Regions from separate parts of the Viridibacillus sp. FSL E2-0187 genome, predicted to be linked through region 3. Evidence: riboswitches for the same ligand, from Rfam matches in the RefSeq annotation. Region 3 holds a riboswitch; each other region holds the start of a gene.

Region 1 (10,596 bases), 1.8 Mb from region 3:
TAAAGAAATAGCACAAAATCTATATCGTCATAAGTACAATACAGATTTTTCTCTTGTCATGTCAGAAGTCATTGGCTACTTAGACTATTTAGAAGAAGATGGCCACTTAAAGAAATCATTGCAAAATGGCGTTTGGCACTATAATGCACAGTAATAACAAAACCCACACCATTCATGTTGTGGGTTTTGTTTGGTGTTAGTCCCTCATTATTCTTTATAGCCTCTTTCACAATTATTACTCCCTCATTTTGAATGTTAGTCTACATGCTTTAAACCACCTTTTTTCTTTGCCAAACGTTTTGTCCTCCATTCATAACTACTCTTTGAAAATTACTCCCTCATTTTCATTAACTTAATCGTAGTATATTCTAACTTTTTTATATAATTAGACTTTTCGTAAAAATAAATCATTTCAGGCGATTTATTGACAGATAGTTTATTACATTCCGAATAATATAATAATTATATAGATAAAATTAGTCCCTCTATCGCTTCTTCATCTTTTTCTAGTTGTTTGTATATTTTTTACATAATGATATTTAATTGTATTTTTTTGTCTGATAGAGTATTCGACCTTTCGCTCTTTAGTTAAACTTTCTAAAATCACCGATGCTTCTTCTACTTCATTCACCATTAATAATATTTATACTAATTTTGTATAAATTGTAAATTAAGGTATAAAATTTTCTTTTTGTATTTTTTATTCAAATAAAAGTCCTTTTTTCCAAATATGAATGATTCGTTAATTTCCACCTCTTTAATACATAATAAATATATATTGTTACAATAGTTAGGTAGGATTTGATTTTCTTCTCCCTCGTTTGCAAGTGAGATTGTTTTGAATAATGCGCGTTCAGCTGCTTTATAATCGCCTTGAATTTCCAACTTCCTTACGACTATTTGAGAAAATTGATTTTTTTTAGACACCTCTCTGCTTCTCAATTTATATTATAATTATTAACTAATGTAACATATTTTCTCATATTCTAACTTAATTTATTGCTGAAATTGGGGGAGAAAATCGAAAAACCAAAGCAATTCGAGACCTATAATGATACGAATATTGCATTCTCGAATCGTCTGAGAGCGAATTTGGAGCATCCTAATTTTTAGGAGGAAACAGGGCTTTTAGGAAGGAGAATCTCGATAAAAATTGTTTTTCAAAAAAGGTTCCCAAATACGCATTTGGGAACCTTTTTTATGCTAGAATAGTAGTATAAGAGGTGACGAATTTTGAAAACTACATACCCAAAAGTAATGAGAGACTTCCTAGTTTATTTAACAGCGATTAAAGGAAAGTCAAAAAGAACGCGTGAAGAATATGAATATGATTTATTATTATTTTTTAGATTCTTAAAAGCGGTACAACAAGATATGGATATAAAGTTAGTGGATCAAATAGATATATCAGATATAACAATCGATTTTATCCGAGAAATATCATTAGAAGACATGTACTTGTTTTTAGAGTATTGTGAGGAGCAAAGACGAAATAGTGCACATGCAAGAGCAAGAAAAGGTGCTACATTAAAGTCTTTTTTCAATTATTTGAAATCAAAACGACATTTAATAGAAGATAACCCTGCGAGTGAGTTAGAATCTCCTAAAATAGGGAAGAGACAACCTATTTATATGACGATGGAAGAGGCAAGAATTTTCATAGATGGAATAAAGGAATCTACGCATTACTATCGTAATTATTGCATGATTACCTTTTTTTTAAACTTAGGAATACGTGTAACAGAGCTATGTAAACTGAATTTAACCTCCATACAAGGTGACTATTTAACTGTTACAGGTAAAGGTGATAAGGAAAGAACCGTTTTCCTAAATGAAGCGTGTCAGAGCGCTCTATCACGTTATTTAAAGAAAGAACGCTACGCTATAAAAGGCGCAGATACAAGTAATTCTCTATTTCTATCACAGAAAGGAACACGCTTAACAAGGCAACGTGTTGCTAAAATAGTAAAAGAGATTAACGAGCAATCAGGGTTGAATAAAACAAAGCTAACACCGCATAAATTACGCCATACTTCTGCAACTATGATGTATAAAAGTGGAGCAGACATTCGTAGTTTACAGCAGATTTTAGGGCACTCTAGTGTTTCTACAACGCAGATTTATACGCATGTAGAAGATAAAGAAATCCAACAAGTGATTGAAAACAACCCATTTAATCAATTAATTTAATAAGAACAGTGTATTTTGCATACAAATCCGCACTCATTTTGAGCTAGCGGATTTTTTTATTTTAAATCTATTTACATAGTACTTAATTGATACTATAATTCCTTATTAATACATTTTGACTAGGAGGTTTCATATGTTTGCTGTAGAGATTGATGAGAAATTGCAACTGAAGTTATTGCAAGAGCATGATGCACAAGAGTTATTTACAGTTATGATGGGATCAAAAGAGAGTTTAAGAGAGTGGTTGCCCTTTATAGATTCAAATGAAGTGGTAGAAGATACATTACAATTTATTCGGTCAGCTATGAAACAATTTAGTGCTAATGACGGCTTCCAAACTGCCATCGTATATGAAGATAACATAGTTGGAGTTATTGGTTTTCACCATATAAATTGGCAAAACAAGTCTACAAGTATCGGATATTGGTTAGCGAAGGACTATGAAGGGTTAGGTATTATGACCAAATCCGTACATAAGCTTATGGATCATGCCTTTAATGATTTGAAGCTAAAACGTATAGAAATTCGTGCAGCTATTGAAAATAAGAGAAGTAGAGCGATTCCAGAGCGAATAGGGATGACATTAGAAGGTATTAGTCGTCAATCAGAGTGGTTATACGATCATTTTGTAGATCATGCCGTTTATAGCATTCTTCAAGAAGAATGGAAAATTAAGTAATTAAAGACCATCTTGAATGGTCTTTTTTTCAATTAGTTTACATAATATTATTATGTAAACTAATTGAAATTTGCATGTAAAATTTAGGAAAATGTCTAATAGTTACTATTACCTAATATTATTGATTTTATATAATTTAAACTTAAATGAATTAGTGATTTTTTAAATTTTTTTAATAGTAATTGAAAAAAAGTAGCTCACTAAATTTCTTTTTCATTTATTCGTTCCTGACAATCGAACTAGCCAAATTTTTCGGATTATTGCATTTTATAATTCCTGTATTTGAATTATTTTACAGCGAAAAACCTATATACTGTAGAAAAAATATGTCACAACTACTATAAAAACTATATGAATGGTGTAAAAATTTGATAATAGGAATTTCTCCCTTTGACTTGTATTGTTTCATAGCTTTTTCTAATTAGGACTTTTTACCTTTTGTTTTAATTTGAATAATAGCCTTATATTGGTTGTGATAAAATAGTAACAAGAGAGAAATTGCTCGAATTATGCCGAACTGATTAGGAGTGAGGTCATATGGACCAAGATTATAGTCAAACGACAGATCTTAGCCTACATAATGATGCGTATTCAGTACAACAATTAATAGATATTCAACATGCATTGGACCAATCTATTATCGTCGCAATAACAGATAATAGAGGTATCATTACATTTGTAAATAATCATTTTTGTACCATTTCAAAATACAGTAAAGATGAGTTAATTGGGCAAGATCACCGTTTGTTGAACTCTGGCCATCATCCTAAAGCCTTTTTCAAAGAATTGTGGCGTACAATTGGTAGCGGAAAAATATGGCGTGGTGATATTTGTAACCGCGCAAAAGATGGTAGTTTATATTGGGTACAAACAACGATAATACCTTTTTTGAATGATAAAGGTAAACTTTATCAATATGTGTCGATTCGAACAGATGTAACGGAACAAAAAAATATAAAAAAACTAAAATTCTTTGCTTATCATGACGAATTGACGGGTTTATATAACCGGAGAAAGTTGAATATATGTTTAGCAGATCAATTCAAAAATGTACATAAAGAAGGCTTTTCATTATCACTCTTAATGATAGATATCGACCGTTTTAAGAGTATTAATGATGGATTAGGGCATTTAACAGGTGATTTATTTCTAATTGAAGTAGCGACTCGCTTGAAAAGATTAGGTATCGACGAAAAATCACTGTTTCGCTATAGTGGTGATAAATTTGCGATCATATTGAAGAATAATGAACATGCTATTTGGAAGGCACATCAAATAATGGCTAATTTTGAAGATAGTTTTTTGATTGAACAATTTGAATTCTATTCTTCTATTAGTATCGGTATAAGCTCAAGTCTAGCTGGTGCAGATACACCCGAGGACTTAATAAAGTTTGCGAATGTGGCCTTGCTAGAAGCTAAAAAGAATAGAGCTAGCAATTACATACAGTATGAAAATACGATGAATAGTACTCATAATCAATTCCTGCTGCTAGAAACAAAACTCCGTCATGCTATTAAGCAAGATGAAATTCAACTATATTATCAACCGAAAATCGATTTAAAAACAAATCAATTAAACGGAATGGAAGCTTTAATTCGTTGGTATGATAAGGATTACGGTTTTATTTCTCCAGCTAAGTTTATCCCTTTTGCAGAAGAGTGTGGATTGATTAGTTCTATTGGTGAATGGACATTGAAAAGGGCTTGTAAACAAATGAAGAAGTGGCTTGATGAATATGGGTTTGATATTCGTATTTCAGTTAATATTTCGCCTATTCATTTGAAGGAAAGAAATTTTGTGTACAATTTACGTGCAGTATTACAAGATACAGGTTTACCAGCAAAAAATTTAGAGTTGGAAATTACCGAAATGAGCTTAATGCATCAAACAGAGGAATTAATTGAAACGTTTAATCAAATAAAAGCTCTAGGTGTAATCATCGCTATTGATGACTTTGGAACAGGATACTCCTCTCTAAGCTATTTAAAACAGTTTCCAATTGATGTATTGAAAATCGATCAATCGTTCATCCATGGTTTAAAATCAGGGCTTAGTAATGTCGCAATGGTGACTGCTATTATCAAATTAGCACATGCATTAAGTATGCAGGTGGTTGCTGAAGGGGTAGAGACGGAAGATGAATTATATATCGTCCGTGAAAACCTATGTGACTTTGCACAAGGATATTACTTTAGTAAGCCATTACCGACAGATGAATTTTCCGCAAAATTACATGAATTGTATGTATCGAGAATTTAGGGAAGTGTTATATATAGAAAGCTAGACAAAAGGTCACCCAATACGCTGGGGTGACTTTTTTTATAATTTTTATTCAAAACGTTTGTTTATTATCTAATTTATTTAGTATTTAGTTTTGCTTCTTATAGTAGTAAGAACTTAACAAATATATTATATAAATTGTAGCCGGCTATCGCGAGATTTTTATAGTTTTGAGGATCAACTAAGTCAGTTTCAGCTAAACGTGCACTGAGAGTGGCTCAGTGCCCTTTACAAAGCCTCTTGATAGTAGGCGGTTAGCATTTGGCCATTTGGCATCAAACAAGGCTAGAGCGCATATTACACTATTATTGTAGAAGAAAGCTATCATAATTGATTATAAAAATCATATATTATAAAGAATTTTCTAAATTTTTATTGACAATAGATTTCTATAGTTGTAAATTAAGAATCAACAAAATAACTTTTTTCTTATCCAGAGAGGTGGAGGGACTGGCCCTGTGAAATCTCAGCAACGGACGATGTACCGTGCTAATTCCAGAAGCGTATGCTTGAAGATAAGAAGAGTGCATGGACGTATCGTCAACCTCTTCTTATCAAGAAGAGGTTTTTTTGTTCAAAAAAATGATGAGGTGATGGATATGTCAACAGAATTAATCAATGCACTACAAACGTTAAAAGAAAAGAAATGGATCGATTTAACACATACTTTTGGAGCAGAAACACCCCGTTTCAACGCATTCAATGGGTTGGAAAAAACAACTTTATTTTCACATGATGATGGTTTTTTTGCTCAAAATTTCTCGTTTGCTGGACAATATGGAACACATTTAGATGCACCTATTCACTTTGTTCGTGATGCTCGTTATTTAGAAGAATTAGAGTTAAAAGAACTTGCATTGCCGCTCATTGTAATAGATCATTCAAAAGATGCAGCAGAGAATCATGATTTCACGATTTCAGTTGAAGATATTTTGAAATTCGAAGCCGAACACGGTGAAATTGAAGCGGGTACATTTGTTGCTCTTCGTACGGATTGGAGCAAACGCTGGCCTAATGTTGAAGCATTCAATAACTTTGATGCTGAGGGAAATCCACATGCACCAGGATGGTCGGTTGATGCGCTAAAATTCTTGTTTGAAGAGCGTCATATTAAAGCAGTAGGACATGAAACTTTTGATACGGATTCTAGCATTTTATACCGTCAAAACAATGCATTACTAGGTGAACTATATGTATTGGAACAAGATACATATCAAGTAGAGTTGCTAACTAATCTAGACCAGCTACCCGCAAAAGGGGCTGTCATCTTTAACATCGTACCTAAACCTGAAAAGGCTTCTGGCTTCCCAGTTCGCTCATTTGCTATCCTGCCTTAAGTACGTACCTTGAATGTACTTGCAAATGAATAATAGAAACTGAGAGGTGTATTCTTTGGATATTAGAATTGATGATTTATCAGGTGATGACGTTAAGGCGTTACTGGAGGAGCATCTCCAAGGTATGGCACTAAATTCTCCACCAGAAAGTATACATGAGTTAAATATCGAGGAATAAAAAAACCAGAGATTACTTTCTGTAGTGCATGGAAAGAAGGCGCATTAGCAGGTTGCGGAGCACTAAAAGAACTGGATGCACACCATGGTGAAATAAAATAAATGAGTACTGCATCATTATATTTACGGAAAGGCGTTGCAAGAAGTATTCTTGAGCATATTATTGAAGTGGCTAGGTACCGTGGATATAAGCGATTAAGTTTAGAAACAGGTTCAATGGAGGTTTATGAACCTGCTAAGAGGCTGTATTTGAAAAAAGGGTTTCAATATTGTAAGCCTTTTTCTAATTACATTGAGGATCCGAATAGTTTATTTATGACTTTAAAGTTATAAGTAAATATACAAAGATATAAAAATAATAAGAGCATGTTTTGAATAATCTTCATTCAAAACATGCTCTTTCTCTTTGTTCTTCTATATTTTTGTTGGACAAAACTTTTTACATGTTAAGAAAGCTTTGCAGAACAGCGAATAGCAGTAGCGATAGTTTTTATTTTTTGCTCTTTAGCTATTAATGCTTGTTGAGCTTCCTCTAATGTTACGAGCTTGAATCGGATTTTAGCGCCTGTTTGTAACTGTGCAAGACTAGCTAAATCAGCTGTGATGACTTGAACCATTTTCGGATAACCACCAGTTGTTTGACGATCGGCCATTAAAATGATCGGTTTACCACTTGGTGGGATTTGAACTGTTCCAAAGGTCACAGCCTCTGATAATAATTCGAATTTCTCTGTCAATGATAACGCTGGCCCCTCAAAGCGGTACCCCATACGATCAGCTTCTGTAGAAAGCGTGTAAGGGTTGTTTGTTAAGCAATGCTGACTTTCAGTGGTAAAACTATCCCACTCTGTACCAGGCATCACACGTATTGTTTGCTGTTGCTTTAAAGAGATTAATTCGTTGTAATTTACAGACCAAGAAGCAGGACCTACTAGTTGTATTGCATATTGATGTATTTCTTTATTACTTTTAGTATAAGGTCCGATATTTATTTCATCCTGCTTTTGCAATGCTCTACCTTCAAATCCGCCCATTCCCGCCTTTAAATATGTACTTTTACTATTCATTATAATAGGAACTTGAATACCGCCAGCAAAGCTTACATAAGCACGACAACCTTTGTGGGCTCTTTTAAACTTTAATAAGTCTCCTTTTTTCACTATAAATGGACGCCAAAGTGGTGCAGGCTCATTATTAATCGTTGCTGTTAAATCTCCACCTGTTAGTGCAATAAGATGGTCATCATTAAATTGTAATACAGTCCCAAATAATGAAACCTCAAGTACGGCTTCACTTTCTAAGTTACCTACAAGAATATTCGCAATTCTTAATGAATAAGCATCCATAGCACCACTAACGATGACTCCATATTTTTGTGACCCGAATCTCCCTAGATCTTGAATGGTAGTTAATAAACCTGGTTTAACGACTGTAACTGTCATGATCTTGTCTCCTTCAATTGTTTGTATTCTTTTTCAGATATTGGTTTAAAGCGAATACAATCACCTGCTTGCAATAGGGAAGGTGGTGTTTCATTTGGTAAAAATAAATCGAGTGGCGTACGACCGATGATTTGCCAGCCACCAGGTGTTTCAAATGGGTAAATTCCTGTTTGTTTGCCTGCAATCCCAACCGAAAGTGCAGGAATGGCAAGTCTAGGTGTTTCTTTTCGAGGTGTTGCTATAGCTTCATTCATGCCTCCCATAAAAGCAAAACCAGGTGCAAAACCAAGCATATAAACAAGACAATCATTTGCACTATGTAACTGAATGACTTCATCTGTCGTTAAACCATTAATTTCGGCCACATATTCTAAGTCTGGACCATATTCACCACCATAGACAACGGGTATTTCAACTACTCTTTGCGTGTGTTGTTTAACTGTTGTCATTTGAGTAATCAGTTGTTGTACATACCGACATACAAAGCTATATGATGTTACATTTCCATTAACCTTAAAAAGTGTATATGGATTGTAGTAAATTGTAATATTTGTATATGCTGGAACAGCTTCTATAAACCCTTCAAATGGCTGTTCTTCAAGTAATGATGCTAAATTTTGTAAAATAGTGCAGTTTGATGGATCAATTGTATTCCCAATCTGAACCATTACTGCTGAATCACCCAAAGGTTTAAATTTCACGTGTTTAAATTCTTCTCCCATAACGTACAACCCCTCATTTTGCATATTAAACAATATAATCATATAGATAGATAATAGTAAATGACAAGTAAGTTATTTACAATTGATAATTCATTATTGTGAGAAAGTTCAAAAATAAATGTTTTCAGAATAATGATTTAGTGATAATATAAATTTTGTGTTAGAAAAACTGACATTAAATCAATTTTGAATTAGTAAGGGGCTGAGAAAATGTTTCGTGTAGACTTGAATTGCGATTTAGGAGAAAGTTTTGGTCAATACAAACTAGGGGAACAAGAAGAAATTTTAAATTATATTACTTCAGCTAATGTAGCATGTGGTTTCCATGCAGGAGACCCAACAGTGATGAGGGAAACAGTTAAAATGGCTATAGCTAAAGGTGTAAAAATTGGTGCTCATCCTGGTTTGCCTGATTTAAATGGCTTCGGACGTCGCCCAATGCAAATTACTCCTCAAGAAGGCTATGACATGATCGTATATCAAATTGGTGCACTACAAGGGTTTTTATCAACATTCGGCGAGAAAATGCAGCACGTAAAACCTCATGGAGCATTATATAATATGGCTGCGAAAGATCAGGCATTATCTGAAGCTATTGCACAAGCTGTATATGATGTCTCACCTGAGCTTGTATTATTCGGATTAGCTGGAAGTGAGTTAACGAAGGCAGGAGAAAAACTTGGTCTTCAAACAGCTCATGAAGTATTTTCTGATCGTACATATCAAGCGGATGGTTCACTTACTTCACGCACACAATCAGATGCTTTAGTAACAGACGAGGAACAGTCTGTAAATCAAGTCGTAACGATGGTCAAAGAAGGTTATATTGAGTCTCAACAACAAACGAAAGTATTATTACGAGCAGATACTGTTTGTATCCATGGGGATGGAATACATGCACTTGCATTTGCAAAATATATACGAAACACATTGGAGAAAAATAACATCAACGTTCAAGCATTTCACGTATAAAAAGGGGTTTTCATATGACAAAGGTTAGCTTAGATCAAGGACAAGGCAGAAAGAAAGTAGGACGTAGCGTCTTATTAGGAGCTGCCTTCCTAATGGCAACATCATCGATTGGACCAGGGTTTTTAACACAAACGACGGTCTTTACACAACAATTAGGAGCTAGTTTTGCCTTTGTTATTCTAGTTTCACTTATTTTAGATGTCTTCGCTCAAATGAATGTATGGCGTATCATCGCAGTATCAGGTATGCGTGGTCAAGAAATTGCCAACAAAGTACTTCCTGGTTTAGGTCTTGTATTAGCCATCATGATTGTTATTGGTGGACTAGCTTTTAATATCGGAAACGTTGCTGGAGCTGGTCTAGGATTGAATGCTATGCTCGGCTTGGATCCGATTATGGGCGCAGTTATTAGTGCAGTATTTGCAATTTTCATTTTTCTTGTAAAAGAAGCAGGTAAAGCGATGGATAAGGTTGCACAAGCAGCTGGCTTTATCATGATTTTACTTATGATGTATGTTGCTTTTACAACATCGCCACCAGTTGGTGATGCATTAGCAAATACATTTACACCAGAAAAACTGGATATCCTTTCAATCGTAACTTTAGTTGGTGGGACAGTTGGTGGGTACATTGTTTTCGCCGGTGGCCACCGTTTACTAGATGCAGGAGTTAAAGGAGTAGAATCTTTACCTGATGTAACGAAAAGTTCAGTAACAGGTATTGCTGCTACTGGTATTATGCGTGTAGCACTATTCTTAGCGGTATTAGGTGTAGTACATCAAGGTTTGGCAATT
Region 2 (10,596 bases), 3.7 Mb from region 3:
GTTGGAGAGCAGCATTTTTCTCAGCAGGACTATTATTATGTTTATGTGGATTTCTCCTTTATATTGTACTTGTAAAAAAACCTAAACGAAACTTTTTAGATGAATCGGTAGTTGTAACAGTAGAAGTACAACGCGAAAAAACAGTAGTTTTATTACGAAGAATTTTTTCAAATCGGCAAGCATGGGCTCTATTCTTTTGTCATTTTGGAGTAGTCGGGGGTTATGTAGGTTTTATTAGTTCTTGGGCAGTACCATATGGGATGAATATGTATGAAATGACACGTTCAGATGCAAGCCAGCTAATTATGATCGGTCTCATCGGGGCACTTATTGGAGCGCCGCTAACTAGTTGGATTTCAAGCCGGTTAGAAACAATAAAAAGGCCATATATTTTCGTTCATAGCATTGTTTTAATGGGGTGGTTTTCTTTCCTTTTATCTAATGGGCATCCGTCATTTTTCTTGCTAATAATACTATTCTTTATCATTGGCTTTGGATATGGGTCAAGTGCATTAACCTTTGCAGCTGTACGTCAATCTTTCCCTATAAAAGAATCTGGCATTGTTTCTGGTGTTGCGAATACGGGTGGCTTTCTTAGTGCGGTCTTGCTACCAATTATTTTTGGATATATATTGGATTATTTTCAAGCTACTTCAGGTAATCAAGTTGATGGCTACTATTATGGTTTCATCGCGCCAGTTATCTTCTCGATAGTTGGATTGATTGGATTAATTTCATATAAGGAAAAGCGTCAAGTAACAGGAGATAAAACGAATATCAGTATCTCGTAACTAGCATAAATAAATACTTTGGTTATCAACATTAGTTTGAGTTGAGAATCCATTAATGGAGCTCATATATTATTTTTATATAATATGCTATGGTAAAACAAATTATAGTTTGATAGAATAAATAACAAGATAATTATCCTTTAATATAGCCCAGAGAGGCTAAAAAGGGCTACTTGATATTTTATTTGTTATTATATCTTTGTTTTTTCATGCCCTTTTGTCATCTCTGACGGAAGGGTATTTATTTTGCTTTAATGTTGTGAGTAGATATAACTTTAGTACCTCTTTTAAAGGAAGTCCTGTGAGGCTTAAAAGGAAAATGGAAAAGTTTCATTTAATAGATTGATACATCCATTCCTCTTGAAATAAAAGAGAATATTTACAGTAAGAAAATATTGGAGGATCGTAAAATGGATTATCGTAAAAAAACAGTGGTAGCATCGGTAGCTGGTTTAACATTAGAAGGCATGGACATTATGTTTATCTCTTTTGCAATGACAATGATTATTTCGGAATTTAACATTGATTTGGCAACTGGCGGACTTATTTCTTCTATAACAAATATAGGTATGTTATTAGGTGGAATTATTTTTGGAGTTCTAGCAGATAAGTATGGACGAGTAAAAGTTTTCACCTATACTGTTTTGCTGTTTGCAATGGGCACAGCATTAACAGGATTAGCAACAAATATTGAACAAGTATATATATATAGATTTATTGCTGGGTTAGGTGCTGGTGGTGAATATGGGATCGGTATGGCGCTTGTTGCAGAAGCCTGGCCAAAGAACAAACAAGGGAGAGCATCTTCATATGTCAGTGTAGGTGCTCAATACGGTGTTATTTTAGCGGCGTTACTTAGTGCAATTATTCTTCCTACTTTAGGGTGGAGAGCATTATTTTTCGTTGGTGTAGTGCCTGTTATTTTTGCTGTTATTGTACGTAAGAATTTAGATGAATCGCCTGAGTGGCTAGCTGCTCAGAAGAATAAGAAAATGAATAATAAAAATGAAAAGAGTAAGTTAGTTCAATTGTTTGAAACTCCTCGAACTACCATGACAACTATCTCTTTAATCATTATGGCAACTGTTCAAATTGCTGGTTATAATGGCTTGATGATTTGGCTGCCATCAATGCTGCAACAATCACAAGGTTTATCTATTTCAAGCTCTGCACTTTGGACAATCAGTACAGCAATAGGAATGATTATAGGTATGTTAACCTTCGGAAGATTCATGGATCGATTTGGTGCAAAGCGTGCTTTTGGAATCTTTCTTCTTGCCTCTGCATGTGCGGTGTTTTTATACTCATATGCAACTGGAAGTGTAGGTGTATTATTAGGTGGTGCAATCGTTGGATTCTTCTCAAATGGAATGTTTGCCGGATATGGTGCATTAATTAGCAGCTTTTATCCCGTTCAGATTCGGAGTACGGCTACAAATACGATTTTCAACTTCGGTAGAGCTATAGGAGGGTTTTCACCAATCCTAGTAGGATATATTCTACAGAGTTATGACATGACAGTCGCGATGGTCTATTTAGCAGTGCTATATTGCATTTCCTTTATTGTCATGCTTACTTTGAGAAAAAGTACAGGGGAGCCTATGCAATCAATTGAAAAATACTAAATATAAATGAGAAAAAACGTTGAATTAGTCATCAATTGAAATGCATACCCGTGTTGATTGATGACCTATTAATCTAATGACTTTAGTCAGTTTCTTTTGAGGAAGTCTAAATAGAAGACCATGGATTTGAAATAATCTATGGTCTTTTTTTATTAAAATAACTAATGGGTAGTATAGAAAAATTTGTGAGTGAGAAGATAATGTACGAGTACTAAGTTCTACTGAAATTTCTAAGATGTAAAAAAGAGATATCGACACAACTTGAAATAAACATTATTTCTTGTGAAAATAGAGATTGTAAGAGTGCATACACTCACTTGTAGAGCAGTATGTCTTTATCGCTCTTCTGAATAGGTGATGTAAATTTAGATGTCGACTCCTAAAGCTAATTGATAGAAATAGAATTTTTTTCAGGTACTACTAACAACGTTGTGTATATACGTGTTAAGATTCTTTAAGGACAATCAAACTGCTGAAGCGACAAAGAAAAAAAGCAATTATGAGGTGCATTATTAATGGATAACAATGATATTTTAATTAGAACAAGATACGCTCTAGATATAAAAAATAGAGATATGGTAGAAATATTTAAACTTGGTGGTATGGAAGTAACAAGAGAAGAAGTACCAAAGATACTGACAAAAACAAAAGATGAATTCGATGATGAAGTTAACGTAGAAGAAAATGACGATCAGATAAAATGTGATTATAAAATGTTAGAGTCATTTTTAAATGGCTTCATTACTTTCAAAAGAGGAAAACAGGAAGCAAAACCAGGGCAACCAAAAGCTCCTGAAACAACTAAGGATCATGTGAATAATATGCTTCTGAAAAAATTAAAAGTAGCACTACAATTAACAACAGAAGATATGTTGGATATCCTTGATGATGGCGGTATAGCTGTTTCAAAAGGCGAATTAGGTGCTATCTTTAGAAAACCCGGGCATAGAAATTATAAAGAGTGTGGCGATAATTTCGCACGTAAATTCTTAAAAGGCTTGGCTGTAAGGTATAGAGCGTAAGGGAATAGCATATTTAATTTTCACAAAAAGCCTCTTTCTTCGGAAATGGCTTTTTTGTTTTATTGATTATACTTGTAATAATACACTCACAAATATTGAGGTAGTTTTTTTCAAATGTATGATTAATTATGTTTAGATAAATCCATTTCTTATGTGGTATATTTCAACATGCGATACATTTTGAAGCAGTATCGCGTGGTTGGAATTGAAGTAAATCTATCACTAAGCAATGTTAGAAATACAAAAAGCAGAAGGTATAGAAGTGCATTATTGCATATCTATACCTTCTGCTTTTCTTGAATTTATATAGATAAAGCGAGCTTAAATGATTATTGTCAGTATAATAGTTGTCTAGTTTAGTGCGTTGGAGAACAAGTCTAGTTATAGTTTAAAGCTATAACTAGAGATACTTTTTAAGTGTTATATGCTAACAATATTATCATGCTACACTTTCCTTACATCACAAATAAAAGGAGATACAAACTATGACAGTAAAAACTACAACTGCTCCATTTCGTTATGATCATGTAGGAAGCTTATTACGCCCTACAAAGTTAATACAGGCACGTAAACAATATAAATCAGGGACAATTACATATGAAGAATTAACAAATGTAGAAAATAAAGAGATTATCAGAGTTATTGAAAAGCAAAAAGAAAATGGTGTATTAGGGGTTACAGACGGTGAATTCCGTAGAAGCTGGTGGCATTTTGATTTTTTAGGCGAGCTTGATGGCATAGAATTATACGCAAAAGAAACTGGCCTTAAATTCCATAAAATGGAGACTCGTAAAGGTGGTATCCGTGTTGTTGGAGATATCGATTTTTCAACACATCCATTTGTAGAGCATTTCAAATTTTTAAAAGAGCATGCTGGTGAAGTAAGTGTGAAACAAACGATTCCAAGTCCAAACATGCTTTTATGCCGCGCTGATATAGAATTCGAAAAGTACGAAGACCGAGAAAAGTTTCAACAAGATACGATTTTAACTTATCAAAAAGTAATCCAAGCATTTTATGATGCTGGTTGCCGTTACTTACAATTAGATGATACTGCTTGGGCGGATTTTTTCTCAGAAGAAGGACACAACAAGCTACGTGATCGTAGTTTAGAACCAGCTGAAGAATTAAAAGTATTACAACGTATGATAAATGAATCCCTTGCCCATAAACCAGAAGATTTAGTTGTAACAATGCATATTTGCCGTGGTAACTATAAGTCTAATTATTTCTCAAGTGGCGGCTATGATTATGCTTCTGAAGTAATTTTCGGAGGTTTAAATGTAGATGGTTTATTCCTAGAATTTGACGATGAGCGTTCAGGAAGTTTTGAACCATTAAAATATGTTAACCGTAAAGATTTAAAAATTGTTTTAGGCTTAGTAACATCTAAGTCAGGTGAATTAGAAGATAAAGAATATATTAAAGAGCGTATTGCAGAAGCGGCGACTTATGTACCACTTGAACAACTTTGTTTAAGTCCACAATGCGGCTTTTCATCCACAGAAGAAGGCAATATTTTAACAGAAGAACAACAATGGCGTAAACTTCACTTTGTTAAAGAAATAGCAGATGAAATTTGGCGATAATCCATGTTTTTGCAAGCATGTAATCAGTTTGTGGGAATGTAGAATAATAAATAATTAGAAATAGATTAAAAGCTATCACCTTTAACTGAAAATCTTTTATTTTCTTTCTAAAGATGATAGCCATATACCTTGAATTAAATGGATATAGGAGGTATACAGTGAATACAGTCAACCCCATTGAGATAGTTAATCAGAGTAAATTAAAAGGTTTTCATTATATTTTAATTATTTGTTTGTTTTTTATTATGATGTTCGACGGCTATGATGTTGTCATTTATGGTGCGACTATCCCTATGTTAAAAGCAGAATGGGGGCTGTCTAATATAGTAGCGGGTTCAATTAGTAGTTATACAACAATGGGAACTGCAATTGGTGCTGTTTTATTCGGGTTGTATTCAGATCGTTTCGGAAGAAAACGCATTATTATTTTAACAACCCTTATTTTTAGCCTCTTTACATTATTATCTGGATTCGCACCAACGCCTCTATTATTTGTAATTTGTCGAGTTATTGCAGGGTTAGGATTTGGTGGCGTTATGCCAAATATCGCTGCTTTAATTTCAGAATATGCGCCAACAAAACACCGTGCTGCCATTATTTCATTAATTTTTTGTGGTTACTCAGTAGGTGCGATGCTTGCCTCATTTAGCGGACAAGTATTACTCGAAAAATTTGGTTGGCAACCTGTTTATTGGATCGCTGGTTTACCATTGCTTATATTACCTTTTATTGTACGTATCATTCCAGAATCTATTAATTCTTTAATTCAACAAAAGGATACAAAAGGTCTTGTTATTGTCCTTCAAAAAATAGAGCCGTTGCTTCCTAAAGATGTTCAATTTGCATATGTCGAACAGGAAAAAATTCAAAAGTCACCAGTACGTGATCTGTTCAAAAACAAACTGGGTTTAAGTACGATGATGTTTTGGTTATCATGCTTTTGTACATTTATCTTAATGTATTCATTAAATACATGGCTTCCAACATTAATGATGAATGCAGGCTATGACTTAAAATCGAGTCTTATGTTTATTGTAGCACTACAATTCGGGTCAATTGCTGGAACAATGATATTTGGTAACCTCATTAAATTCCTTGGTTTCAAACGTGTCCTTATCCCGCTTTATTTAGTTGGAGCTGTGTCACTTACACTTATTGGATTTTCAAAAAATATTTATCTTGCATATGGACTAATTATTATTATTGGTGCTGCTTCACTTGGTTTACAAAACATGTCTAATGCATATGTAGCTGAATTCTATTCTGTCGATGTTCGCGCGGCTGCACTAGGTAGCACAATGGCATTTGGACGTATCGGTTCCATTGTTGCTCCAACTTATATGGGTATTCTATTAACTTTTAATCTTCAACCTCAGTATAACTTTTTTGCAATTGGTATTGCCGCAATTTTTGGGGCATTAGCTATGAGTTTTATTCGTGAAGACCATGCAGATTACACATTAGAGAAGCAAGTAACTTCTAAGAAAGTTACAATTTTAAAATCTTCTACGAATAGTTAATAATTTTTATATGTTCGTTATTATTGATAGTAAAGGAAACAAAAAGTTAGAAGGTCTTTTAAAGGGGAAAATCATGAAAATCACTAATTTAAATAGCTGATTTTAAATCCAAAGTAAAAAGGTAGAGCATGATAACTCTACCTTCATACTTTGGATTTTTATTGTCCAGATTTGCCTTTTACTTGGTTTTCAGCCATTTGAACTAGTCGTTTAGTGATTTCTCCACCAACTGAGCCGTTTGCGCGAGAAGAAGCTTCTCCACCAAGTTGTACACCAAATTCTTGTGCAATTTCATATTTCATTTGATCAACTGCTTGTTGAACACCTGGTACTTCAAGTTTATTAGAACTTCGATTATTTGAAGCCATAACTTTCACCTCCTTGAGATATTAGAATGGACAAGAATTTGTTTTTAATACATGAAGGAATGAAGTGGAAAGTTCATCCTACATGGTGTTTTAGGCTGCTATAGCAATATAAATACCTCTTTTTTTAAAAAAAATTAAATTAAGCTTTTGATAGAAGGGATTATAAAAAGTATTTTTGAAATAAAAAATATCGCAATTACAAAAAGTATATTTTGTGAAACGAATGAAAACATAATAATGCAGGAAGAATAAGTGTGGTAGAACACACTAAAAAAGGTCATCATATTCAGAATGAATCCAATGAACAAATGATTAGAATGAGGTTTATGAGGAAGTGAGTTAGTAGCTATCAAAAAACGTATCCAAAATAATTTAAATTATTTTGGATACGTTCTTTTGTTTATTTTTATGAACAAATCGTATTAATTTAGTTGTTTAATGAATTCCCTCATAAATCCTGGTAGATCAGGCCAAGCATGTCCGGAAATGAGGTTTCCTTGAACATGAAGAGGATCTTCAATATAAGTTGCTCCCGTGGCTTCTACATCTGGTTTACAAGCGATATAAGCCGTTAATTCGCGACCTTTTAAGTATTGAGAAACAGTTGTTAAAATGAGACTAGCATGGCAAATTGCTGCAACAGGTTTATTTGCCTCAAAGAAATGAGCGACGATCTTTGGAACATTTTCATTTAATCGAATGTATTCAGGAGCTCTTCCTCCAGGGATAATCAATCCATCATACTCTTCAGGCTGTACATCCTCAAACGCCAAATGAGATTCAATAAGGTATCCTTTACTCTCAGTATAAGTATCCCAACCAATAAAATCATGAACGACCGTTTGTAAGTTTTTCTTCGATGGAGCAGCTATTTGCACATCATAGCCCTCTTCAAGACAACGAAAATATGGATAATAAATCTCCAAAGCTTCAACGGCATCTCCAGCTAACAATAATACTCTCTTTGACATTACTCATTTCCTCCTCCCAAAAATGGACTTTCGCCTTCACTTATATATTCTGAACATATCATCAATATCCTCTATTACGCGGTTTTTTTATAAATCTAAAGGTGCAAGCCACCCAGTCAACGATACTACCTAAGTCATGAGTATTAAATTGAATATATTGTTGATATTAAATTATATAACGGAAGACTGGCGTGAAAAATAAAATTTGATATAATAAAGTATAGTATTTATTAGGAGGAAATGGATTGTCAGTAGAAATTGGTAGTAAGGTACAAGGTAAAGTTACAGGAATTACAAATTTTGGTGCGTTTGTTGAGTTGCCAGATAAGGTGACGGGACTAGTGCACATTAGTGAAGTTGCAGAAGCTTACGTAAAAGATATTAATGAACATCTTAAAGTAGGGGATCAAGTAGAAGTAAAAGTCCTAAGCGAAAAAGAAGGAAAAATTGCCTTATCTATTAAAAAAGCGATTGATAAACCTGTTGAAAGTACGTCTTCTTATACGAAGCGCCCTTATCGTCAGAAGGATAATCGCCAACGAGGCAATTTCCAACCGAAGGAAACTTTTGAAGATAAGATGGCTAAATTCTTAAAATCAAGTGAAGATAACTTATCTACTCTAAAACGCAGCACCGAGTCTAAACGCGGTGGAAGAGGCGGAAGAAGAGGGTAATTATAGATAGCGGAAGAAACGTACATCTTTTAAGATGTGCGTTTTTTTTATTTTATGGACCAATGTCATCGACACTACTTATACTAGATATCTTATTATGGGTTTTGTCTTTGTTTTAGTTGAAATTGCATACATAAATATAAGCAGAAACGGACAACTTATCAACTAGGAGGTGAACCCTACTATGTCGATAATCGGTGTAGAGCAATCATTAACGAATGTATCAGAGGCTTTGCTTGCAAAGGGATATGAAATCGTTGAACTGAAACGTGAATCAGATGCAACGGGTGTAGATTGTTGTGTCATTACAGGGTTGGACAATAATGCACTGGGCATTCACGATACGTCCATTCAAGGTGCAATCATTGAAGCGGCGGGCCTATCCGCAGATGAAGTCTGTCGGAAAGTAGAAGAAAAACTTAATCTACATTAATAAAACAATGCCAGGTCTAGTATAGAGACCTGGCATTGTTTTATTATGCGGTAGCCTAAACTATTAATATCAATAGATTTAAATAAAGTATATGACTAATTTCAAATCTACTTAATAAACAATATTTAACATGTAAATATTGACAATCTATGGATATGCATGTAGATTGATAACAAGTAATTAAAAATATGTAACTTTCTTATATAGAGAGATGGAGGGACTGGCCCTTTGATATCTCAGCAACAGACTTTTTTTTGCACTGTGCTAATTCCAGAAGCGTAACGCTTGAAGATAAGAAGAGTAAATAGCTATGAAGCCAATCTCTTCTTTTTTTAGAAGGGGTTTTTTTATACCCCGAAAATCTAGTAAAAAACATAAATTTAACTTTAGAGGGGTTGTCCATTTTGACTAACACAATAACTAAAGCACCATTTCGAGCAGACCATGTAGGGAGCTTTCTTCGTCCACAAGTACTTAAAGATGCAAGAGCACAATATCAACAAGGTCAGATAACTAAAGAAGAATTACGTTTAATTGAGGATATAGAAATTGCTAAGCTAGTTGAAAAGCAAAAAGAAGTCGGTCTATCTGCTGTAACAGATGGTGAATTTAGAAGAAGATGGTGGCATTTAGACTTTATCAGAGCGATTGAGGGGATTCGTGTTTATGAAGTAGACATTTCTGGGGCTTTTAATGGGGCTATGAAAAAAGCGGAGGCATATACGGTCGATTCGAAATTAAATTTCCCAAAAGACCATCCATTTTTAGAAGACTTTAAGTATTTGAAGAGTATTGCTGGTGAGCATGTTGCGAAAATTACAATCCCAGGACCTAATATGATTTTTTACTCAGGTGTAGTTGGAAGCGAACCGTATTTAAGTAATCCTTCATATGCTTCACTTGATGATGTGGCTAAAGATATTGTTAAAGTATATCAAGATGCGATTCAAACTTTTTACGAAGCTGGATGCCGCTATTTACAATTAGATGACACAAGCTGGGGAGCTTTGTTCAGTGATGTTTTTCGAGATAAGATAAAAGAAAAGGGATTTGATCCAGATGAATTAGTGAAAAAGTTTGCTGATATTACTGTTGAAGCACTAGCAAATAAGCCTGAAGATATGTCGATTACGATTCATATTTGTCGCGGGAATTTTAAATCTTCTTGGTTATATCAAGGGGCATATGAACCGATCGCAAAAGAATTGTTTTCACGTGTGAATGTGGATGCCTTTTTCTTAGAATTTGATAATGAAAGATCCGGAGATTTTAAACCATTACGATTCATAAAAGATCAACATGTCGTTTTGGGATTGATTACTTCCAAGACTTCTGAACTCGAAGATGAAGCTGAAATTAAAGGAAGAATCGAAGAAGCAACGGAATATGTGAACATCGATCAGCTTTGCTTAAGTCCACAATGTGGTTTTGCCTCTACTGAAGAAGGTAATCTATTAACGGAAGAACAGCAATGGGAAAAATTACGACATGTTGTACGTATCGCTAAAGATGTTTGGGATAAATAGACTTTAAAATAAGGACTACCTACAAAGTCAGCTAATAATGACTAGTGTGGGTAGTCCTTTTTACTATTACGGATGTA
Region 3 (10,596 bases):
CTGTTATTAGGTACATCCCTAATCGGTGTGGCAATTGCTTTTGGAAATGTTCTATTACCAAGTTTGATTAAACTGAAATTCCCTTTACAAGTTGGATTATTAACAGGGTTATTCACAGTCTCAATGAATATATCGGCTAGCATTGCTGCTGGGATTAGTTATCCGCTCGCTAGCGGAGAACTCGGTTGGAGAATTGCACTAGGTATTTGGGTCATTTTAGCAATAATCGCTATTATTGTTTGGCTTCCACAAATTCGTAAAGCAAAGTCCGAATCAATTAATAACTCAGAAACTAATAGAGATCATGTCCCTCTTTGGAAATCACCTTTAACCTGGACAGTTACATTAGCAATGGGCCTCCAATCTCTCATTTTCTATACAACTGCTGCTTGGATTCCAGAAATGTTGCAGTCACAAGGAATGAGTGCAAATACAGCTGGATGGATGTTTTCATTTATGCAGTTTTCACAATTACCTGCTACATTTATGATTCCGATTATTGCAGGTCGTAGAAAAGACCAAAGACCTCTTGTTTTAGTTTTCGGTGTTCTTTATCTTATTGGCTTCGGAGGTATTTTAGCTGGATGGACCTCTTTAACAGTGTTGTGGATGATTTTACTTGGACTTGCAGGTGGTGCATCATTTAGTTTAGCTATGATGTATTTTTCATTGCGCACACGTACTGCTCATGAAGCAGCAGAATTATCTGGTACTGCTCAATCACTTGGTTATTTATTAGCTGCTATCGGTCCTGTTTTATTTGGCTATGTTCACGATATTACCAATAGCTGGACAACAGCTATCATTCTATTCATCATTACAGTTCTGCTATTAGTGGCAGTTAGTATGCATGCTGCAAAAGAAGGTTATGTTACACCCGAAAAATAGAGCAAACTCCGAGCTTACATTAGCTCGGAGTTTTTTATTTTACTAAAAGCAAGGTATGCATCCCCAACTTAATACTCTCAACAAAACAAGCCAAAGAAAAAAAGCTATTAGATAGTTTCGAACACTACATAATAGCTTTTAATACTTATTGTCGTTATACCTGCTAGCTTGATATTTTTTCTCCACTTTAAGCCACACAAATACAATTATTTATATAAATTACTTTTCAAAATGATAGCGACCGTTAAATAAATCAAATGTGACTGGTTCTTTAGCTCCTGAGAAGTTAACTTGGAATGGACATTCTCCTAGTTCTGCTAATACTTTTGCAACAACTCCCTCTCCAATAGGGCTAGCAAAGTATAAGTCACCGCCAGCTAATGTAAGAACCTGTACAATAGCATTCAACTCCGGATCGACATACGCTTCTGCAACCTCTAACCCTAAATATCGAGACCATTTTTCAGCAGTTTTTTCAGCATCTATGACTGCAAAAGTAACACCTGCAAAGTCCAACTTTTCTGGTTGCTTTCCAATGACTCCTTTTTCAACTTGCTCCTGTCTACGCTTATCATCATTATCATCCCATTGAATAATAAATGGCAATTGAAGAGAGTCATTTTCTTCTCCAACGTATAGTAATTGCCAGCTAATAATACTGCCATCTGGTCGTTTTCTGTTCATTGGTACTGGACCATTTACTGATAAACCTTGCTCTTTTAAACTTTTTGCTACCCCTTCAATATCCGTTGTGCGAGCTGCAAATCTTACGAAACCTTCTTTGAATTTGTTATTTACTACTGTTTCAATAAGACTGTGATGTAAATGTTCTGCCCCTGCTACTAGCTCCCTATCGTATGTACCAAGGTACTCTATATAACTTAGATCAAAGTAGCTAAGCGCATTGTACGTTCCTCGCCCTTCATGAACGCCTCCTTCAACAGCGTGAATTCCTTTATTTTTTAATAATGTTATTACTTCTTTTGGTTCATCTACAAAATGTACTAAGTGATCAAAAGATAATGTCATGTTCAAATCCCCTTATTTAAATAAATAATGTGAAACGATTTTCACAAAAGCTTTCTCTATTGTTAATAACGCTCTTTCATCAAAGTCGAATTTCGGATGATGATGTGCAAAATGAGTTCGTTCATCGTCATTGCGTGAGCCTGCTTTAAAATAAGTACCTGGTTTTTCATTTAAAAAATACGCGAAATCCTCTCCACCCATTGACGGTTCAAATTCAATTACAGAATCTGTACCGAATTCCACTTCAAATAATTCTTTCACAAGCTCTGTTTCAGTTGGATGATTGTAAAGGGCTGGATAGCCATGTAAATAATCAATTTCATATGTTGCATGTGCTGATTCCGTTACTCCTTTGACGATTGAGTAGATTTCTTCTTTTACCTTATTACGAACTTCATCCGTCATTGTACGAACCGTTCCTTCAATAATTGCCGAGTCAGCAATAATATTAAAAGCACTTCCTGCGTGGAATACACCAACTGTCACTACCGCTGCATCAAATGGATTTAAGCGACGACTGACAATTTTTTGCAACGCTCCAACGATTTCACTACCTACAACAATTGAGTCGATGGACTGCTGTGGTTTCGCACCATGGCCTCCTAATCCTTGAATTTTAATCGCGAATTTATCAACGGCAGCCATTTTAAAACCATCCCCAACAGATACCTTTCCAACAGGTGAACCTGAATCTAAATGCGCACCAAATACATAATCGACATCCTTCAATACTTCTTCTGCAATCATGAATTTCGCACCACCAGGAGGTTTTTCCTCCGCATGTTGGAAAATAAAAATGATATTACCGTGCAGATGCTCTCTGTAATGACTTAGTGTTTTCGCTGTCGCAAGTAATGCGGTCGTGTGTCCATCATGACCACATGCATGCATGACACCCTCTTTTTGAGATTTGTATGCAACTTCTTTTAAATCTGTAATAGGTAATGCATCAAAATCGGCTCTTAAAGCGATTGTTTTACCTGCTTGATCTCCTTTCAAAATACCAATTAAACCATTTCCTCCTATCCCTTTTTTCACCTCTAAACCGAAGCTCTCAAGTTTTTCTGCAATAAATTTTGCAGTTTCATATTCTTCAAAAGATAACTCTGGATGCTCATGCAAATATCTCCTCCATCCAACAATTTCATCAAAACCTTGATCTATTTCTTCATAAATTGTAGTTAAAAGTTCTTTTTGCGTTATCGCACTCATTCAATATTCCTCCCTCAATTTATACCTTTAATTCAAATTGGTTTACTTGTATTTGAGTTAAATTTTTTTCTTAGGAAACTTTTCATTATATGCTTTATAAATTTATTTCATGATAATAAAAAGTCGATTTCTCTATTTCATTTAGAGAAATCGACTTGGTATGTAAGTCCATTCTCATCTATCAAGTCTTTAATCAACTTGCTGGAAGTAGCACCTTGCTTTAATAGCGGTTGCTGAGATATCACAGGGCCAGTCCCTCCATCTCTCTTGATAAGAAAACCTATTGAATTAGTAGTAATTAAAATCATGTTACGCCAATCCATTAAAAATTGCAATAATTTTCCTGCGTTTTTCTAAATCAATACGGCGCTTTCTGATAAAAATAATTTGGTGTTTTGCGTTCATTGTCATATGGTTTATGGAATATATGCGTTGTAGCCGGTGATAATGGTGGAATAAGCCATGTCCAATTCCCTGTTACGTCACGCCCTGCATTTTGTTCATTGGATTCGAAGCGTTTGAATTGTTGTGCTGCTGTATGGTGATCTACAATGCTCACTTCATCTTCTTTATACGAATATAAAACTGCCGCATTCAATTCAACTAACGCACGGTCTTTCCATAAAGAAGAATTTGAAACTGTATTTAAACCCATCTTTTCTGCAATTGTCGGTAGCATATTATATCGATAGTCATCCGCTAAATTACGTGCACCAATTTCAGTTCCCATATACCAACCATTAAAAGGAGCAGCTGCATATGTAATACCACCAACTTCTAATTTCATATTCGAAATCATCGGTACTGCATACCACTTCAGACCAAGGTCCTTAAACCACTCAAACTCAGGGTGTCGGATTGGAACTTCCAATATATACTCTGCTGGAATATCGAATAATTGCGGTTCTCTTTCTTCAACTTGAATAACAAGTGGTAAAATATCAAATCTACCACCTTGTCCTTCCCAGCCAAGCTTCTCACATTTCTTCGTAAACTCCACCGAATCCGGATCTCCCACAATGCCATCTGGCGTTTCATAACCAGCATAGCGGATTAATTGATGATTCCAAATACGTACATTACGTTGAGAGAAAATTGTAATCGTCGGACGGATTCGACCACCGTTTGTTGCAAATTCAATATGCTCTAGAAGTCCTTGAAAAATGTCTTGCTCACTTGTTAGTTCGCGCTGATCAAGCACTTGCAACGTTTGCCAAAACAAACGACCAATACATTTATTACTATTACGCCAACCTACTTGTGCACCAAATTTCAGTTCATCTATTGTATGTTCATAAAATCCATTCTCTTGGATATCATGTTCTACTTCAGTTAAACGTCTTACTAATTCCTCTTCAGATCGCTCTGTTTCCGAATAATACAATTTTATAAAATCAATAGCCTCATTTAACATCGCATAGTTCCTCCTGTCACCACTCGACTTCCTAACTACCATCATAGAAGAATTGATTTCCATCAGACAAGGCATAAGACTTAAATAATGTGGTGATTTTGTGGCAACTGCCATTTTTGACGTAAAATGAATGAGTAAAGACTATATAAATAAAAAAACTCCCCTTATTCAATACATAATAAAAGGACTATTAATGGTATAAAACCAATTAATAGTCCTTTTTCACTATGCTTTTTTAGTTCTTCTGTTAAACAATATCCATGATCCGAGTAAGATAGCTGCGCCCCCTACAAGCAGTGTCCATAATTGATACTCTGACCCTGTTTGAGGTAGCGAACTACTTTCATTAGCACCCTTGATATCACTTGGTTTCTTTGGATTGTTAGAATCGTTTGGTTTGTTTGAACTTTCCGATTCAACTGTTGTTTCTTGATCATTTGGTTTATTTGTGTTGCTGTTGTTGTTTGTGTTGCCCGGTTTACCTGGTTTACTCGGCTCACCTGGTTCGCCCGGTTTACCTGGGTTGCCTGGCTCTCCTGGGTTACCTGGTTCTCCTGGGTTGCCTGGCTCTCCTGGGTTACCTGGTTCTCCTGGGTTACCCGGTTCTCCTGGGTTACCCCCGCCACCACCTGTTGAAATTCTGATATTAGTTTTTTCAACTAGTATAGTTTTTTCCTGTTTCTCAATAATTTCGAATTCTACTGGTGTTTTGTCTAACTTATAACCAGTAGGTGCTTTAGTTTCGATAAGCTGATATTTCCCAACTAGTAAATCTTTTAAGTTAATTTCACCATTGTCGTCTGTTGTTAATTTTTCAACATCTATTCCTGTAACAATTTCAAACACAGGATTGCCATCTTTATCTACATCACTTGTTTCTTTTCTTAATTCGAAAATTGCTCCTTTAAGTTTTAAGGTTTTGTTCGAATTATACTTCGTTAATTCAACAGAGCGATTTGTCTTACTGTTTTCAATCGTTACTTTTTTTGTATTTCCATCTGTTCCTGCTTCTTTTTCTGAATCAAGCACAACTGTTTTTTCAGTAGAATCAAGAATATAATCTGTGTGAGCTTTTGTTTCTTTTAGAGTGTAGCTGTCATATGGCAAATCTTTAAATTCTGCAATTCCATTTACAGTTGTCTGTTTCATTTTAATAGAACCATCTTTATTGGATAGTTCAAATTCTACGCCGTCTATAAAAATAGAATTATCAGCAGCATCCACTTTTGTGATAACAATATTACCTTTACCACGTTTGTTTGTAACAGGTACTTCTGTAAACGTAATTTGATCTTTTGAAATACTAAAATTATGTTCTGTTGTGTCTAGTATATAAAAATCAGGTGCTTTTGTTTCAACTAAGCGATAATCTCCAGGTTGAAGATCTCCAATTTGGATTTCTCCATCTTCATTCGTTGTTAAATCTTTTAATTCATTACCGTCTTTATCTTTAACTATTTCATCCTGATCTTTGTATAATAATTTGAACTTGGCACCTTCAAGAAATGCTCGGCTATCTGCATCTTTTTTAACTAATTTAAAGGCATTCAGTATTTTTTTGTTCTTAATCTCACCAACATTTGTTGAAAACGATTTGATTTCAACACTTATACCATCTTTTACAATAGCGCTAGATGCATCCAATAAATATCCCTCTGGTGCTTTTGTTTCTTTTAGTGTGTAAGTACCGTATTTTACATTTGTAAATTTCGCGATACCATCTTTACCAGTTGTTGCTGTAGCAACTTCGTTATTCCCCACGTAAAGTTTGAATTCAGCACCTTCTAAGAGCTTGCCATCAGCTTCATCAACTTTCTTAACCTCTAACTCACCTTGTTTAATGTTAGTTACAGTGTGTGTGGTAACTTCTGTTTGATTTTTTTCAACTGTAAAGTCAACTGGTGTTTTATCTAACCAATATTCATCTAAAGCTTTTGTTTCAATAAGCTGATATTCTCCCGGTTCAAGTCCATCAACGTAAATTTTACCGTCATTTTTAGTTATTAATTTTTCATAGCCAGAAACAACATCAAATTCTCCTGCTTGATTTTTAACATGAAGTTCAAACTCAACGCCGTCAAGCGGCTTACCATCATGTGCATCGACTTTTGTTAATTCGATTGCTTGGCGTATTTTTTTGTTTGTAACTGTGTATATTTGTACGTAATCCGGAATTGAAGAATCGTATTTTAATGTAATCTCTTGACGATTATTCTTCAAGTAGCCTTTTGGAGCTTCAACCTCTTTTAACCAATACTTTCCTTCTCCTAGTTTAACTGGAAAAAGTAATTCACCGTCTTCATTTGTTACGCCTTCAGTAAGTTTAATATTATCTTTATTATATAGGGCGAATTTAGCTCCTGGTAATAAATCACCTGTAACGTTATCTACCTTTTTAAGCTGATAAGGTACTTTTTTTGTAGAGCCAGATCCACTGAACCAATAATTGAATTTTTTCTCTTTTTCTTCTTTGGTTCCATTACTAATACCATCATAAGTTAGTGTTGCTTCGTTTTTTACTTCTTCATTAGGTGCACCTAAGAAAATTGATTGATATTCTATATAGTAAGATTTTGTAATTGGTTGATCGAAAGTAAGTGTAAATTTACCTTCTGTATTATCAACATTTACAGTGTAGATTCCATCTACTAAATTTTTTGTTTCAACAGGATTTCCAGCTTTCATCTCTCCTGTTAAAGAGACTTCATACACTTTAAATGAATCTTCTAAGATAAGCTGGTTTGGATTTCCATCAGCATCTTTTCCTACAATATCTTCAATCTTTACATTAGACAATTTAGATTGTCCGTAGTTTAGTTTCAAATTCCAATCAATTCGAGCTGTTGAATTGAAACCTGCTCCATTTTTAGTAAGTGTTTCATTTGTATGAGCTACTGTTACTTCATCGCTCCATTTAGCATTTGAAGTTGTTCCATCTAGTAATTCAGCTTCATTTTTAATTTTCACATTGCCATTTGTTACAGGGAAGATGCCATCTGCATCTATAGTTGTATAAGTAATTTCATATGCCTCTGTAATCTTGCCAAGAGCAATTACAAAAGCATTGTCTCCGTTTGGAGTAATAATTGGTGTAATCGGTTTTCCATTCGGAGTAACAGTACCATTTGGATTAACGATTACCGGTTGTACGACGATACTCTTTATATCTACTTTTTGTCCTTCTGGTAATGTATCTTTAAATACAGCATCATTTAGTGTGTTTAAGTTGAAGTTGATACCTACTCTCCACTTAAACTCTTTTGTTTCATAATTGTAAACACCGTTTTTATAACCATTCGCTGTTTGTTTATTATCAATAGAAGCCTCAGCTGAGTCTTCAGAACTATATTCCTTACTTCCACTTTCCCACTTTATATTAGCGGTATTTTTATATGTTCTATCATTGCTACCCGCGTCTTTAATCTCATAATCTGTTGTATATTTGATAGTGAATGATTCAGTAATTGGTCCTGTTACAGTGAAAGTAAATCCATCGGCGCCTTTATCTGTAAATGTATAGTCTTTTTCATCTAAACCAATTACTTTCAATGAACCTTTTTTATATTTCATACCCTGTCCAGCATACGTATCAGTAATAGTGATATTTTCCATAGAATATGAATCTTTGTTCACCACGATTTCCCAATCCATTGTTTTGTCTTGATAGTTCGTAGTTATAGCCTTTTTGTCGATGGCAGGATTACCGTATTTAAAGCTTCCTTGATTACTACCATTTGTACCATTCTTATTATCTTCTCTTGTTATAACATTACTTACTTTACCACTGTCTTGTAAGTAATCTGTCCTAACTGTTTTATACTTAATTTGATAAGGTTCTTTTACTTCTTGGTTAAACGTTAATGTATAACCTTTACCATCAGCTGCAAGTTCTATTTTATACAAGTTGGTAGCTATTGCATTACCTTGTTCGTCATAAACTTTTACATCTGCCGCATTGTCAATTTTATGGTTTCCTGTAATTTTGTCCTTAAGTATAGCGTCTTTTTGCGCTATTGTTTTACGGTTGTAGTTATATTTTACAGTCCAATCTGCACTTGCACCGTATTCCCCATTTTGGGAAACTGATTTTTCTAAAGGTGTACCGTATTCAACTTTCACGCTACTATTTGTAGTTTTCCCATTAATTGTAGCTGTATTTGTGTAATTTTCTGCTCCCTTGTCAGTCTCTCCAAGATCTGTTGTATACGTCACTCGATAAGCTTTTTTTGGGTCTGGAAGAGTAAGAAATAGTTCACTCTTTCCTGCATAGTCAGGTATTGAGCTAAACGAAATTTCTTCTCCCGGCGTAATTTCACCTTTAGCATTTACATTTAACTCGATCACTTTTAGTGAATCCTTTTTGTACGTGTGGCCACTACCTAACTTATCTGTAAAATTAGCCTCAGTTAAATTAGCTAACTCGGTGTTGATATCGACTACCCAATCAATGGAATTACTACTCTTACCCCCATTTTCAGCTGTACCTTTTTTGGTAATCGCTTGCCCAGTTTTAGGTTTGAAATTCAATTTAATTATTTCTTGACCTGGTAATTTCAATTCATATTCTATATCCGTATTAGTCTCGCTATATTTCGCTCCAACAGAAAATTTAGCGTTCTCTATTTTAATCCCTTGATTCGCATCATCACGAATCGAACCATTAAATGTAATGACTACTTCGCCATCTACAATTGTAAAAGTACCTACTGACCCTACATTTCCAGATCCAGATATATTCGCAAAAATCCCTGGTAAAGCATATGTTAATTTTGATCCTTCACCAAAGTTATGGTCGGCTTCCATTTTGATATCAAAATCCAATGTTACTGAGTCGCCATTTTCAGGCTGGTAATTAGTAATCATTGTGATATCTTCCTTACCTCCACCTGGTTTGTCTACTAGAACTGAGATCTTATTTATATGAGAGACTGGAACTTCGCTTTCAAATTCAGAAGATGTAATGTTATCTTTCTCAGTTAAATCAGCTGAAGATTCGTCATCTCCCTCAACGGATTTCCCCTCTATATCATTATCTTTTCCAACTGATTTCTTTTGATCAACAACTTTTTTAGTTGTCTTGTCAGTAATATCCTTTATCAACTTCACATCTTCTTCAACATTCGAAGTCTTTTCCTTTGTTGTTGATTCTTGTGGTATGCCGACAACTTCAAATGAACCTGAACCACCATTTTCTTGTTTAGGTAAGATTGTTACGTTAATATGCCCATCTGTTGTTACAACATATGACCCTATTTTTTGTTCTCCTATTAATAAATCACTAGTTTGTTCCTTTTTTACTTTAAAATCGCTAGGAAGCGAGAATTTATATATTTTACTCTCTGCTTCATTTCCCGCTTTGAAATCCCATTTCACTACTGCCTTTTCAGCATCGATTACTTCGACATTTGCTGCAAAGTTCTGACCACTTTCAGCACTTGCAATAGATGCTAGTGGAGTTATAAAAGTTTGTAAGACTAGTAGAAAAACTAACGATATAACACTAATTTTTTTCATGAGTTCCTCCTTATTAAATATCCTAATGTTTTATTTTTAAATTACATTTCAAACTACTCGATACTATTACTTCTTTTTAGTCCATTCAGTCCGAACTAATTTTTCGAGTTAAATATTACATTATCTACCGATATATAATCATTTAGAATTTTTCTAACTCGCTAGAAACATTTAACTCAAATCCCCCCAAAGACTAACAATCACATCAATCTTCTAAGTAGCCTATAAACACCTATTTATTTACAATCAAATACTTTTATTTCTAATAAATGGAAGTTGATTTTTTAGAAATATTCTATGTAAATTTAACTGTGTGGACTAAGCAAAATCTAAACTTGATGGATACATAGGTATAAAGAGATATATCATTTTAATAAAAGATATTTTTTTGAGTTTTTTCCCCACCTTTTAATAAATAACTTATTTTACCAAATTATAAGCCACATTTATATTACCATAAAGGTAGTGTTTAACAAGTAAAAAGTATATTATTAAATATTATATTTTTTCTAAGTATTCTATTTCTTTAATCCTTATGA

Evidence for each region. A riboswitch is a leader RNA that binds a small molecule or an ion and turns the genes downstream of it on or off. The one in region 3 is predicted to bind S-adenosylmethionine.
Region 1: it holds a riboswitch for S-adenosylmethionine, as region 3 does, so the genes downstream of both, MHH85_RS09605 (cyclase family protein) here and MHH85_RS18415 (M20 metallopeptidase family protein) in region 3, are expected to answer to the same signal.
Region 2: it holds a riboswitch for S-adenosylmethionine, as region 3 does, so the genes downstream of both, MHH85_RS00440 (5-methyltetrahydropteroyltriglutamate--homocysteine S-methyltransferase) here and MHH85_RS18415 (M20 metallopeptidase family protein) in region 3, are expected to answer to the same signal.

Annotation. Positions count from the first base shown of each region.
Region 1 is NZ_JBBOVG010000001.1:1,980,779-1,991,374, reverse strand. Features, by position in the region: gene MHH85_RS09630 (MBL fold metallo-hydrolase) at 1-154, shown strand, start outside; gene MHH85_RS09625 (hypothetical protein) at 649-927, opposite strand; gene MHH85_RS09620 (tyrosine recombinase XerC) at 1,234-2,190, shown strand; gene MHH85_RS09615 (GNAT family N-acetyltransferase) at 2,324-2,869, shown strand; gene MHH85_RS09610 (putative bifunctional diguanylate cyclase/phosphodiesterase) at 3,407-5,131, shown strand; SAM riboswitch class I at 5,579-5,674, shown strand; gene MHH85_RS09605 (cyclase family protein) at 5,752-6,489, shown strand; partial or broken gene MHH85_RS09600 (GNAT family N-acetyltransferase) at 6,545-6,999, shown strand; gene MHH85_RS09595 (5-oxoprolinase subunit C family protein) at 7,113-8,108, opposite strand; gene pxpB (5-oxoprolinase subunit PxpB) at 8,105-8,830, opposite strand; gene MHH85_RS09585 (LamB/YcsF family protein) at 9,041-9,802, shown strand; gene MHH85_RS09580 (NRAMP family divalent metal transporter) at 9,817-10,596, shown strand, end outside.
Region 2 is NZ_JBBOVG010000001.1:102,491-113,086, forward strand. Features, by position in the region: gene MHH85_RS00395 (MFS transporter) at 1-791, shown strand, start outside; gene MHH85_RS00400 (MFS transporter) at 1,202-2,416, shown strand; gene MHH85_RS00405 (YehS family protein) at 2,932-3,438, shown strand; gene MHH85_RS00410 (5-methyltetrahydropteroyltriglutamate--homocysteine S-methyltransferase) at 3,924-5,027, shown strand; gene MHH85_RS00415 (MFS transporter) at 5,186-6,547, shown strand; gene MHH85_RS00420 (alpha/beta-type small acid-soluble spore protein) at 6,706-6,915, opposite strand; gene MHH85_RS00425 (DJ-1/PfpI family protein) at 7,338-7,886, opposite strand; gene MHH85_RS00430 (S1 domain-containing RNA-binding protein) at 8,132-8,560, shown strand; gene MHH85_RS00435 (YkuS family protein) at 8,745-8,993, shown strand; SAM riboswitch class I at 9,190-9,291, shown strand; gene MHH85_RS00440 (5-methyltetrahydropteroyltriglutamate--homocysteine S-methyltransferase) at 9,398-10,519, shown strand; gene MHH85_RS00445 (L,D-transpeptidase family protein) at 10,586-10,596, opposite strand, start outside.
Region 3 is NZ_JBBOVG010000001.1:3,795,060-3,805,655, forward strand. Features, by position in the region: gene MHH85_RS18405 (CynX/NimT family MFS transporter) at 1-888, shown strand, start outside; gene MHH85_RS18410 (VOC family protein) at 1,108-1,917, opposite strand; gene MHH85_RS18415 (M20 metallopeptidase family protein) at 1,930-3,129, opposite strand; SAM riboswitch class I at 3,301-3,406, opposite strand; gene MHH85_RS18420 (nitric oxide synthase oxygenase) at 3,488-4,543, opposite strand; gene MHH85_RS18425 (SpaA isopeptide-forming pilin-related protein) at 4,769-10,057, opposite strand.